Marinagarivorans cellulosilyticus: one gene and its partner. The protein of the gene in region 1 interacts with the protein of each later gene in a pairwise test. Links are inferred from orthologs where the notes say so. Each region holds a gene or a part of one and is shown in the gene's direction. Other genes may lie near its edges.

Region 1 (6,196 bases):
TGGCGAAGTGTACTGGTGCACGGCCGATGTCGGTTGGATTACAGGACATAGCTACTGTGTATATGGCCCGTTGGCTGTGGGTGCGACGAGTTTAATTTTTGAAGGTGTGCCCACATATCCAACGGCCTCTCGTTGCTGGGATGTGGTTGATGAGCACAAGGTTGCTATTTTCTACACGGCCCCGACAGCATTGCGCGCGCTAATGGGGCAGGGGGATGACTTTGTTACGGCATCATCGCGCAAAAGTCTACGGCTGTTGGGCACAGTAGGTGAGCCGATTAACCCCGAGGCATGGCAGTGGTATTACAATGTTGTTGGGGATGCCCGCTGCCCCATTGTTGATACTTGGTGGCAAACTGAAACCGGAGCACATATGTTGGCGCCATTACCTGGTGCCATGGCTCTAAAGCCGGGTTCAGCTGCGTTGCCATTTTTTGGCGTTGAACCTGTAATTCTTGATGCTGATGGTGTTGAGCTAACGGGAGCCTGCCAAGGGAATTTAGCCATTCGAAGCTCTTGGCCTAGCCAAATTCGCACTGTTTATGGCGACCATCAACGTCTTATCGATACTTATTTCAGCACTTATAAAGGTTATTACTTCACCAGTGATGGTGCGCGCCGTGATGAAGATGGCTACTACTGGATTACAGGCCGCGTAGATGATGTCTTGAATGTCAGCGGTCACCGGCTAGGGACTGCGGAAATTGAAAGCGCCTTGGTGGCACACCCAAGCGTGGCCGAGGCTGCTGTTGTCGGTTACCCGCATCCGATCAAGGGGCAGGGGATATATGCGTACGTTACCTTGATGCAAGGCGTCGATGCGGATCAGGTCGAAAAGAAAGCGTTAATCGATGTTTGCACGCAAGAGATTGGCCCTATTGCTAAGCCCGATATTATTCAGTGGGCACCGGGTTTGCCGAAAACGCGCTCGGGTAAAATTATGCGTCGCATATTACGCAAAATAGCCGAGGGTGACCTTGAGTCCTTGGGGGATACCTCAACACTGGCCGACCCAAGTGTGGTGGATAGCCTAATTGCAAATCGCCAGTCAAGCTAGACACTGGCTGGTCGTTGGTTTAGGGTGCGCGCTTAATTTATTATTTGCTGCTTGTCAGCCGGAGTTACTCTGTGAAAATTGCTAATGATTTAGCCGTCGCCATCCATTACACACTCACCGACGAAAGCGGTGAGACTATCGACTCATCAGCCGGCGCAGAGCCTTTAACTTATCTGCAAGGTCACGCCAATATCATTCCTGGGTTAGAGCGTGAACTAGAAGGTTGTGCTGTGGGTGATAAAAAAGTCGTTACTGTTCAGCCTGCGGACGGTTACGGCGAGCACGATGAAAACTTAGTGCAAGCGGTGCCACGCGAAATGTTCTCGGGCGTAGATAGCATTGAAGTTGGCATGGAGTTTCAAGTACAAGGGCCACAGGGCGAGCAGTTTGTAGAGGTTACTGAAGTTAGCGAGGAAACCATCACTGTGGATGGCAATCATGTATTAGCCGGTAAAGTGCTTAATTTTGATGTTGAGGTTGTTGATGTGCGCGAAGCAACCCAAGAAGAGCTTGAGCATGGCCATATTCATGGTGAAGGCTGCAGCCACTAAACTTATAGCCGCTCTAGTACGTTAAACGTAAAAAGGCTCCTTTAGGAGCCTTTTTTATGCGTGTTAGCGCATGCTTTCTGCAAGCCTGTCGAGTTGTGAGGTGACCTGTTGGCTGGCATTTTCCATCTGTCTTACGCAGGCAACGGCACCTGAAAAGTCGTTGCGGTGGTAAGCATTGACTGCATTTTTACCTTGGGTATGGACTTCGCGGTGTGGGCTCTCCAAGGCTTTGTAGGCACTTTGGCTTGCATATTTCTTCGCGCCTTCGCCGTTGTTATACCATTGGCCTAGGCGGCATTGGTCGGCATCGGAAAAATCATTGGCTTGTGAATGAGATTGCCCCAAAAGCACTTTGTAGACTTCTAGCTTCCAAGCCATATGGTCCATTTTAATGGTTTGTACAAAAGCGTCGTCGGTCGAGGCATCGATCACGCCAAACATTTTCTTGGCAAGCTGTACTAGGCTGCTGGTTGTTTCCTCAATGCCTTGAGTGTTGCTGCTAACGGTATGAGACTTTTCGCCAACGCGGTCAATACCGCCGACGACGTTATCCATTTCCGTATTCACTTTGTTGATCAGTGCTGCAATTTCGTTGGTAGCTTCAGCTGAACGCTGAGCCAAGCTTCTTACCTCATCTGCGACAACGGCAAAGCCTCGGCCTTGCTCGCCAGCGCGCGCGGCTTCAATGGCAGCATTCAATGCTAGCAGGTTAGTTTGTTCTGAGATGCCTTGAATCATCGATACAAAGCCATTAATACCTTCAGTTACACTTTTGAGGTTATTAACTGCGGCCGCCACCTCGGTGGTATCTTTGCTGATGGTGCTTGTGGTGTTGGTGGTGGTGCCTAGCAATCCCATTATTTGATCGAACATGGCTTGCGATTGTTCAAACTCGTTGCGGCTCTCTGTCAGGTTAACGGCAGAATGTGCAAGGTCTTGTTGAATGGCATTAATAGCCCCGCTCGACTGTAGCCAAAGCTGGTTAAGCTCGTCGCGGTGGCTTGTATCCTCCGGTGGTGGAGTATTGCGCGCTAACTCTTGTGCGCTGGAGAGCTCTTGCTGAAGGTCGGTAAGCCTTTCCTTTAGCTGGCGATTTTCTCGCTCTAATTCGTCTAGCGCTTCTTGTTTTCCTCGAGCAAAAAACATGGTTGGTGCCTCCAGTGTTGGCGCGTAATATGGCCTTGATCAAAAAGTTATTTATTGCTTGTCTGTTTTAAATCATTACCTGAATAACTATAGATCGTTTAAACCAGTTCGCTATGTTTATTGTTCCTTCGCGTTATAGTCTGAGCGACCTAGCTTGCCGGCTCTGATATAATCTCGGTTTTATTTAGCCAGTGACTGCACATGAATATCTCAGACTATATGGCCTATGTTGGCCGCAATGCGCGCCAAGCGTCTAGAGCCATCGCTAAGGCGACAACACAAGAAAAGAATGCCGCGCTGCTCTCTATTGCTAAGCAGTTAGATGCATCGCGTGATCAGCTGTTGCAGCAAAACGCATTAGATATGAGCGCAGGCCGAAGTGCCGGCTTAGACGATGCCTTACTCGACCGCTTAGAGCTTACCGAAGAGCGCATCGATGGGATGATTGAAGGCCTCAAACAGGTGGCCGCGTTACCTGACCCTTGTGGTGAAATAACCGATATGAGCTACCGTCCAAGTGGCATACAACTCGGCAAAATGCGCGTCCCACTTGGGGTTGTCGGCATCATTTATGAGTCTCGCCCAAATGTAACAATAGATGCAGCTAGCTTGTGTTTGAAGTCTGGTAATGCGGCTATTTTACGCGGTGGCAGCGAAGCTATTCATTCGAATAAAGCCATTGCAACAGCGGTAAAGGCCGGCTTGATTGAAAGCGGCTTACCCGAAACCTGCGTGCAGGTCATTGAAACGACAGATCGCGCAGCAGTGGGAGCGCTAATCACTAGCAGCGAGTATGTTGATGTCATTGTGCCGCGCGGTGGCAAGGGTTTAATCGAGCGTATTAGCAACGAGGCTTCCGTGCCTGTGATTAAGCATCTCGATGGCATTTGCCATGTCTACATTGACGACGATGCTGATTTAGATAAGGCGCATCGCGTTGCGCTAAATTCTAAAACCCACCGCTATGGCGTTTGCAATGCGATGGAAACACTTTTGGTTGCGCAGTCTGTTGCATCGAGCATTCTCCCGCGTTTAGCGGAAGACTATATTGCAAAGGGCGTAGAGCTTCGCGGGTGTGCGGCTACCTGTAGCATTATTAGTGCGTGCAGTGCTGCCTCTGAAGAAGACTGGAGTACAGAGTACTTGGCGCCAATTTTATCCATTAAAGTGGTTGCCGGTATTGATGAGGCCATAGCACATATTAACCAGTATAGTTCGCAACACACCGAGTCGATTATCACTGAAAATTACACCACGGCAAGGCGCTTCTTGCGTGAGGTCGATTCCAGCTCTGTCATGGTCAATGCATCAACCCGTTTTGCCGATGGTTTTGAGTACGGCCTAGGTGCAGAGATTGGCATTTCTACCGATAAAATACACGCACGCGGCCCTGTTGGCTTGGAAGGTTTAACATCGCAAAAATGGATTGTTTTTGGTGATGGCCATATTCGATAGGTTGTCGGTTTTGTCTTAAAGGACTGCTGTTATCGCTAGTCAAACGCCGTGCGCGTCCTGGTTGTATTTTGGCGGCACTTTTGATCCTATTCATAACGGTCATTTGCAATCGGCGTTATGCGCTGGGCAACTTTTAAATGTCGCTAACGTCGGTTTTGTGCCTTGCCATATTACACCGCATAAAGATCAGCCGCGTACCAGTAGCCAGCACCGTTTGGCAATGCTTGAATGCGCATTAAAAACCATCGCGTCGAATCCTACAGGGATGAATGTGCACGTTGAAGATTATGAACTCAAGCATGATCGTTCTTCATACACGTTACATACGCTGCAGTACTTACGGCAATTGCATGGCGCCAATACGCCGCTTTTTTGGTTGATTGGCATGGATAGCTTAATAACACTTGACCGCTGGTATGGCTGGCAGCAACTTTTGCAGTATGCGCACATTGCTGTGGTAAATCGGCCCGGCTATTTGGCACCTAGTGACGGCGTATTGGGGCATTGGTGGGCTCAGCATCGCGCATCGCTGCGGGATATTGCCGGTAGTGCTTGCGGTAAATGCATACTGCTAAATACAGAAGAAATGGATTTATCTTCAACAACTATTCGCCGGCTTATAGAGCAACAAAGGCGGTGCAAAGAAACATCATTACAGATTACTCAGCTCGTGCCGCAAGCCGTGGCTGAATATATTAATCAACATAAACTTTATTTAACGAGCGATACCGAAAAATCATGACCAAACCATTAAAAGATATTGTTAAAAGCGCCCTTGAAGATATCAAAGGCGAAAGAATTGTCGAAATAGATGTTATCGGGGTCTCCGATGTAGCAGACACCTTGGTTATTTGCTCTGGCGCGTCGAATCGCCAAGTTAAGTCATTGGCAAATAACGTATTGGATGATGCTAAAAAAGCAGGGTTCCGTCCAATTGGTGTGGAAGGTATGGATGTTGGCGAATGGGTGCTTGTTGATTTTGGCTCTGTCGTTGTTCATGTGATGTTGCCAAATGCGCGCGATTTTTATGAGCTTGAAAAGTTGTGGTCTAAAGTGCCTGCAAACCAAATTCCCGAGCGTGATTAGTACGCGATCAACGGTTGGTAAAAAGCCACAATGAAAGTACAGTTAATTGCCGTAGGCACCAAAATGCCTGATTGGGTTCAAAAGGGGTATTCGGAATACGGTAAGCGCCTGCCTAAGGAATTATCGCCAACCTTAATTGAATTAAACCCTGGACATAGAGCTAAAAACGCCTCTATACAGGCAGCGATTGCGAGTGAGGGGCAAGCCATACTGCAAGCAATTCCTGCTACCGATTGGGTTGTTGCTTTGGATGTGCAAGGCAAGCCGTGGAGTACCGAAGCGCTAGCAGGTCATTTAGAAAATTGGCGAATGGACGGGCGGAATATTAGTTTTGTGATTGGCGGCCCCGATGGTTTAGCTGATGACATTCTTGAGCGTGCAAATGCTAAGTGGTCGCTGTCTAATTTAACACTGCCGCACCCGTTGGTTCGGGTGGTTTTTATTGAGCAATTATATCGGGCTTGGACGGTATTGAATGGACACCCTTACCATAAATAAATGAGCGTTCTATTGTTTATCGAGCAAAAACTTAGCGCAGGATGGGCCGCATGCCAACACTAGGCAGTGATAACGATTTGCGCATGGCCAACCAAGGCCATGAGCGACGCGTAATTCAGCGCCGCATAGGTGTGGCGCTATTGGGTATGTTGGTCATGCTGGGCATTCTGTTGTTCCGCTTTTACAGTTTGCAAGTGACCCAGCACGAGGATTTTGTCACCCGCTCAGATCGTAATCGCATACAGGTTCAGCCGGTAGCGCCCACACGCGGGCTTATTTATGACAGAAATGGCATCTTGCTGGCCGACAACCGCCCGAGTTACCGTTTAAGCGTTATTGTTGAACGCGTTGATAATTTAGATGCGCTTTTTTCTACCTTGGGTGATTTGGTTGAACTAAGCCA
Region 2 (6,257 bases), 2.2 Mb from region 1 along the record:
TTAAGGTGAATTTGTTATTAAGTACCAGATAATAAGAAAAGCCAATCATCGAGACGAGAGCAATAAGGCCGCGGCGCATCCAAATTAATTGTCGGTAAAGGTCTCGTTTAGTGCGCAATGAATTACTGGGCAGTATCCATTGGTTCAGCATCATGGTGGTCAGCGCGAGGGTCATTGCCACCATGGCACCGGTTGCAGCAGAAAGCCCGCCGATATAGGCAAGAATGGATATGGTGGCATTGCCTTGTGCCAGCGGTACGGCAAGTGGGAAGTATTGCGAGGGGGTGTCTAGAGTTAGTTGGTAGCCCCCCCAAAGAATGGGAAATATAGGTAATGCCATCAGTAATAAGAATAGGGGGAAGGCCCAAGACGCGAGGTCACTGCTTTGCTTGACGGGGTTTTCAACAACGGTCATGTGAAAGATGTGCGGCATTGAAATAGCAGTAGCAATAAACACTAGCATTAGAGTGTGTGCTGTAGCACCGTCACTGGCGGTATACAGCGCCAGCGCATGATGAGGGTTGTCGCTCAGCCACTGATCTAGGCCTTCCAAGCCGCCGAAGCAGGCAGAAATTACGTAACCGCCCACAATCAGTAACGCGAGTAATTTGATCAAGGACTCAAAAGCCATGGCGCTAATAAGCCCTTTATGGTGCTCGCGGTTGGCGCCGAACAATACGGCAAAAACGGCAATGCCTACGCAATACACCAAACCTAAAGATTGCTGAACACCAAGTTGTCCTATTTGGGTGGGTTGTTCTTGCCCTTTAATTAGCAGCATCATGGTATCGGCCACCGCTTGAATTTGCAGAGCAATAAGTGGCAGCATCGCTAACAGCATAATAAGTGTGGCGAGTGCGCCAACAAGGTGGCTGTGATAACGAAAGACCAATAAGTCAGCCATAGAGTTAATTTGAAAGCGCTTGGCTAGCTCGACGAGTGGCTTAAGGGCAAAGTTGCCAAAAAGAAACAGCAACCCGGTGCCGATGTAGTACGCCAGCGCTCCGTAACCAAAGCGGTCGGCAAGTTCTATAACGCCGTAAAAAGACCAAGCACTGGCAAAAATACCTAGCGAAAGAATATAGGTAATGGGGTGCGAGGTGATTTTGTTACTGATCCAGTTGCGTTCGGTAGCGTAAGCAATACCAAAAACGACGGCGATATAACAAAGGCTGATAAATGCAACTTGTGTGAAGGTAAAGCTCATTAGGGCTTAGATCCTTGTGTACGCTTCTTTTTGTAGCGTTGAACAAGGAAGGCAACAGCGACAATAAGTAGCCAGATGCCAAAAGGGCGGTACCATTCACCGTGAGGGTCCATAACCCAGCCAATAAGAGTGGGGGCGCAAATGTAGGCCACCAGCGCGAGGTAGACTAAGGGGCTGGGCTTGTTCATAAATAAGACTGAGTAGGATGTGAGTAAATTTTACTCAAGTTGTAGAGCCGTCGCAATTCACTTTGGCGCTTTTGTGGTGTGTTGTAACGAATGCGCGATTATTTTTGCAGTGGGTGGGCTTGCTGCCACTGCTCTGTTCCCCATGTTAGCAGCTGTTGGATTGACAAATGCTTGGGTGGCTCAAAGCCCATATGCAGCAGAGCTTGCAGGATATTCTCTTTTGGTGTTTGCAGGTTTACGCCGGGGGCTCCGTGTTGTTTGCTTAGCTTGTAGCCTCTTTCGTCTAGCAGGACAGGGATATGGCAAAATTTTGGGGCGCTGTAATCAAAGATGTCAAATAGCAGCAACTGGTTGAATGTGACATCCAGCAAATCACTGCCGCGCACAATGTGGTTGATGCCCTGTGCAATATCATCGACGATTACGGCTAGCTGGTAAGCAAATAACCCATCCTTTCTGTGCACCACAAAATCGCCAGACGCTAAAAGGTTTTGATGCTGCGAGCCACAAATGCGATCGTGAAACGCGACGTTAACCTTGTGCCCTAGCTGTTGGCAGGCCAGTATGTTTAGTCTAAGTGCGCCTTCGGTATGCTGCAGGGTTCGGCAGTGGCCATCATAGTTACCCTCTAGCGTTCGCAGTCGCTTGCGGGTGCATTGACAAAGGTAGGTAAGTCTATTTTTTTCGAGCTGTTGTAAGGCGTGGGTATAGGCTTGGCTGCGCTGGCTTTGGTAGGTGATATCGCCATCCCAATAAAGCTGGTGCGCTTGCAGGCATTCAACAATAGATTTGGCTGCGCCGGCGGGTTCTCTGGGGGGGTCGATATCTTCCATGCGAACCAGCCATAGCCCCGCGTTTGCCTTGGCGTCAAAATAACTTGCAAGTGCGCAAGCGAGAGAGCCGAGGTGTAGCGGGCCTGACGGGGAAGGGGCAAAGCGCCCTTTGTAAGAAGATGGAGACACAGCGTGCTGCTAACGTGGAGCGGGGTTATTAGGCCCCGCTTTAATGGTGTTAGCCGCCGACTTGTTTCTCTTTGATTTCGGCGAGTGTTTTACAGTCTACGCATTGCGTTGCTGTTGGACGCGCTTCCAAGCGGCGAATGCCCACTTCAACACCACAGGCTTCACAGTAGCCGTAATCATCCGCATCAATAAGCTCTATGGTCTTATCGATTTTTTTAATCAGTTTGCGCTCGCGGTCACGGGTGCGTAGCTCTAAGCTAAACTCTTCTTCCTGGCTGGCGCGATCAGCTGGGTCTGGAAAGTTTGCGGCTTCATCTTTCATATGGCTTACGGTGCGATCAACTTCTTCCATAAGCTCTTTTTTCCAAGCTAAAAGCAAATTTTTAAAATGCTCTCGCTGGGCGTCATTCATGTACTCTTCGCCATCAGCTTCCTGATAAGGCTGGAACCCGTGAAGGGCGAAATGAGTTGCTTGTGAATCGGGCATTATTGCGGCCTCTTATCTCTAAAAACCAAAAACTATCCGTTTGTTTTACCGCTCAAAAAGTGGCATTGGCCTCAGAGTTGGGGCACTCTTCGTAAATTCAAGCTGTTGAGCTTTCGAAAGTGCCTCGGGCCAAGCGAGCAAAGCTAACAGATTCCTAAAAAACGCGCTAGTCATTGGGCTTACTCGTGAGGATATTCGATGATTTTTACGCCAAATTTACAAAAGGCGCGTCTGGTGCGTCGTTATAAACGGTTTTTGGCTGATGTAATTTTACCTGATGGTCAAGAAATTACCGTGCACTGCCCTAATACCGGCAGCATGAAAAACTGTGTTGTGGAAGGCAGCGACTGCTGGTTGCTGTATAGCGATAACCCCAAGCGTAAATACGCATATACCTGGCAATTGGCAACAACGCCTACTGGGCACATTGCTTGCGTAAATACCCATGTTGCTAACAAAGTCATTGGCGAAGCGCTGGCGCAAGGGGTAATTCCCGAGTTGGCTGGCTATGCCGATGTGCGGCCCGAGGTTAAATATGGCGAGGGCAGCCGCGTGGATTTTTTGCTATCTGGCGATTCGCTGCCCGCCTGCTTTGTTGAAGTCAAAAGTGTAACCTTGCTTGATGATGGGCAAGGCTGTTTCCCCGATGCAGTAAGCACTCGCGGGCAAAAGCATTTGCGTGAGTTGATGGCTGTAGCTGCGCAGGGGCAACGTGCTGTATTGCTTTTTTGTGTATTGCATAGCGGTATTGATTCGGTGTCAGCTGCTGCACATATTGATCCTGTATATGCGCAGTTAATGAGTGATGCTATTGCCTCGGGTGTAGAGGTGATTGCTTATGGTGCTAGCATTAGCCCCAGTGAAATTACAATCACCAAGAAGCTAAAGGTGAATGCTTAATGACATGCCTAGGGCTAGAGGAGGTAAATGGTATTGTTAGATTCGCGAGTGGCGACGGCTTGAAGTTTATCGCCAGCGCAGGGGCCGCTGACGCATTCGCCATTGTCGGGCATAAATAAGGCACCGTGGGTCGAGCACCGAATTAAGTGGCTGTCTTTATCCAAAAAAGCATGCTCTTCCCACTCTAAGGGAATGTGCAGGTGCGGGCAGCAGTTGCGATACGCTTTTATTTGGTTGTCATATTCCAGTACTAAATACTGCTCGCCATCAACGGTCACACCAAAAGTAGGGTGCCTGCGGAGGTCGTCGCGGGTGCAAAGCATTCGCATAAAAGTGTGCCTTTAGCCGTATTAGCGGCTTAGGATAATCTAAAGGCGTATGTTTGTGCAGTGCGTGTAAGCGGGTGCGTGCTATTGAGCTTCGACAGCTGAAACCGCTGGGCTTTCCGCTTCGGCTACAAGTTGGGCTTTAAGCGATGGTGACAGGTCGTTCCAATGGACATCCATTAATGCGCCTTGCAATGCATAAAGCATCACTTTAGAGACATGAATGCCGCGTGCTTTTATGCGACGATAGGCTTCTACCGCGCCAACTTGGGCTAGGTCTTGATAAGTATTGATGCCAATAGCGCGTAAAATATTAACCGAGGCCATACCAAGATTGCGAAGTTCGAGTAAGTCTTGGTCTTTTTGAGAAGCAGAGGCTGTCATAGTCTGAATCCTAGTAAATTATTATTATGGCTCTCACAAATAAAGCTAAGAGTCCTGTACGTTTTTAGACAACGATTAAAGGTTTAGCACAGCTTTTGGTTTTTTACCGTGAAAGTGATGAAAAATGTTGCTTAGTTCCCAATCAATGCGCGCATAAAATATGCGTGGTGCATTGTGTTGGACATACTAGCGGCTCTTGGTTATTCCACAATTGTATGGCGCGCCAAAATGAGGAATGTGAGTGTTCAATCGTAAGCAAGCACTAGGCTTGGATGATCAGCATGTCGTAGATGTCGATTTAGGCGATAAGGCGACTTTTAAAATTCATCGCGAGCTCGTTGGGCCGTTAGCTGCAATGCGGCAAGCCGCGCAAAAAGAAGGGTTCGATTTGGCGGTGGCCAGTGGCTATCGCTCTTTTGATCGCCAGCGTGCTATTTGGAATGCAAAGGTCAGCGGGGATCGCCCAGTCTTGGACGAAAAGGAAAATCCACTTAATATTGAAGCATTGGATTCAGCGGATTTGCTTAAGGCTATTTTGCATTGGTCTGCTTTGCCTGGTGGCTCGCGCCACCACTGGGGAACTGATTTTGATATCTATGACGCCAGTGCCCTTAAAAAGGGTCAAACTTTGGCTTTGACGATTGTAGAAACTCAAACGGTATTCTCAGCTTTTTATGACTGGCTCAGCGAGTATTTAGCTGGGCAGTCTGCCTTTGTTCGGCCATACCTTCGTGCCGGCGCCATCGCTTGCGAGCCTTGGCATATAAGCTATAAACCTTTAGCCATTCGCTATGAACGGCTGCTTGACGAGCAAGCTATTCTGGCGCAGTTAAAATGCGAAAATGTGTCACTTGTGAATATTATTGAAGAGAACTTTTCGGCAATATATCGCGATTATATTCGCGCTTATTTTATCGAGGGTTCGCAGTGAAGGCGGTGATTTTTGATTGTGACGGTGTGCTAGTTGATAGCGAGCCGGTGTATGCCGAGGCATTTTCCAGTACTTTAAACGACTTTGGTTGCCCCTTGCCAGCATCGCTGTTGGCGACGGAGCTTCAGGGGCGAAGTATGGACGACTGTTATCGCTGGCTTGCAAAGTACTGGGGTTTTCGTATTACTAGTGCTTTTAAAGAGGCGCTATTTAGCCGAACTGACAGCTTAATTCCTTTGCGTTTAAAGCCGGTTTTTGAGGTGGGTTTACTGGTTGAAGCGTTGAGTTGCCCCAAGGCTGTGGCGTCCAATGGTGTTCGTCGCTCGGTGCTGAATAATCTAGAATTATGTCAGTTAAAGCACCATTTCGATCCCCACATTTACACCGCCGAGCAGGTGGCGCTACCAAAGCCAGCGCCCGATATTTATTTGCATGCGGCATCTAATTTGGGGGTGCAGCCTCAAGATTGCCTTGTCATTGAAGATTCTGCTTTGGGTGTTCAAGCGGCTATAGCTGCGCGAATGCGCGTTTGTTGGTTTGGAGCGAATGCTGACGATCTTGAATTGGCTGGTGGAGTTTATAGGGCATCGACAATGCTAGGTGTACGTCAAGTTTTGCAAAAGCTAGGGCTGCTATAGTTAACAGGTAGCATTTTAAATGCCTTTGTTATTTTTTAAAAAAATTATCACTCAACTTTAGGGCTACACAGTGTGGAATCAGAAAAGTTTGATTTAGTTTTTAGTGGGCAAGTGCTGCCTCGCCAAGATGTTGCTGTTGTAAAAGCCAATATGGCTGCGCTTTTTAAAGTATCGGCCAATCAAATAGAGGCTTTGTTTTCTGGTAAGGCTGTTGTCCTTAAGCGCAATATCGAT

What was found.
Region 2: the proteins of MARGE09_RS14600 (region 1) and sfsA interact in binary tests that used the Escherichia coli proteins (3 or more experiments, as listed by UniProt). The link is inferred for Marinagarivorans cellulosilyticus from one-to-one orthologs.

Annotation. Positions count from the first base shown.
Region 1 is NZ_AP023086.1:3,615,489-3,621,684, forward strand. Bases 2,159-5,082 are described here. They hold MARGE09_RS14600 (glutamate-5-semialdehyde dehydrogenase), read left to right. Parts: upstream 2,159-2,955; coding sequence 2,956-4,209; downstream 4,210-5,082. Other genes in these bases: MARGE09_RS21755 (methyl-accepting chemotaxis protein), read right to left, coding at 2,159-2,754; nadD (nicotinate-nucleotide adenylyltransferase), read left to right, coding at 4,271-4,951; rsfS (ribosome silencing factor), read left to right, coding at 4,948-5,082. Outside these bases: acs (acetate--CoA ligase), read left to right, coding at 1-1,057; slyD (peptidylprolyl isomerase), read left to right, coding at 1,129-1,608; more of MARGE09_RS21755, read right to left, coding at 1,672-2,158; more of rsfS, read left to right, coding at 5,083-5,295; 23S rRNA (pseudouridine(1915)-N(3))-methyltransferase RlmH, read left to right, coding at 5,326-5,793; mrdA (penicillin-binding protein 2), read left to right, coding at 5,844-6,196. UniProt on the Escherichia coli protein: Catalyzes the NADPH-dependent reduction of L-glutamate 5-phosphate into L-glutamate 5-semialdehyde and phosphate. The product spontaneously undergoes cyclization to form 1-pyrroline-5-carboxylate.
Region 2 is NZ_AP023086.1:1,425,384-1,431,640, forward strand. What follows is about bases 1,909-4,893. They hold sfsA (DNA/RNA nuclease SfsA), read left to right. Parts: upstream 1,909-3,042; coding sequence 3,043-3,744; downstream 3,745-4,893. Other genes in these bases: gluQRS (tRNA glutamyl-Q(34) synthetase GluQRS), read right to left, coding at 1,909-2,357; dksA (RNA polymerase-binding protein DksA), read right to left, coding at 2,407-2,844; MARGE09_RS05705 (Rieske (2Fe-2S) protein), read right to left, coding at 3,759-4,073; MARGE09_RS05710 (TfoX/Sxy family protein), read right to left, coding at 4,155-4,454; MARGE09_RS05715 (M15 family metallopeptidase), read left to right, coding at 4,696-4,893. Also shown: MARGE09_RS05680 (sensor histidine kinase), read right to left, coding at 1-1,207; MARGE09_RS05685 (hypothetical protein), read right to left, coding at 1,207-1,395; more of gluQRS, read right to left, coding at 1,494-1,908; more of MARGE09_RS05715, read left to right, coding at 4,894-5,385; MARGE09_RS05720 (HAD family hydrolase), read left to right, coding at 5,382-6,023; MARGE09_RS05725 (hypothetical protein), read left to right, coding at 6,096-6,257. UniProt on the Escherichia coli protein: Binds to DNA non-specifically. Could be a regulatory factor involved in maltose metabolism.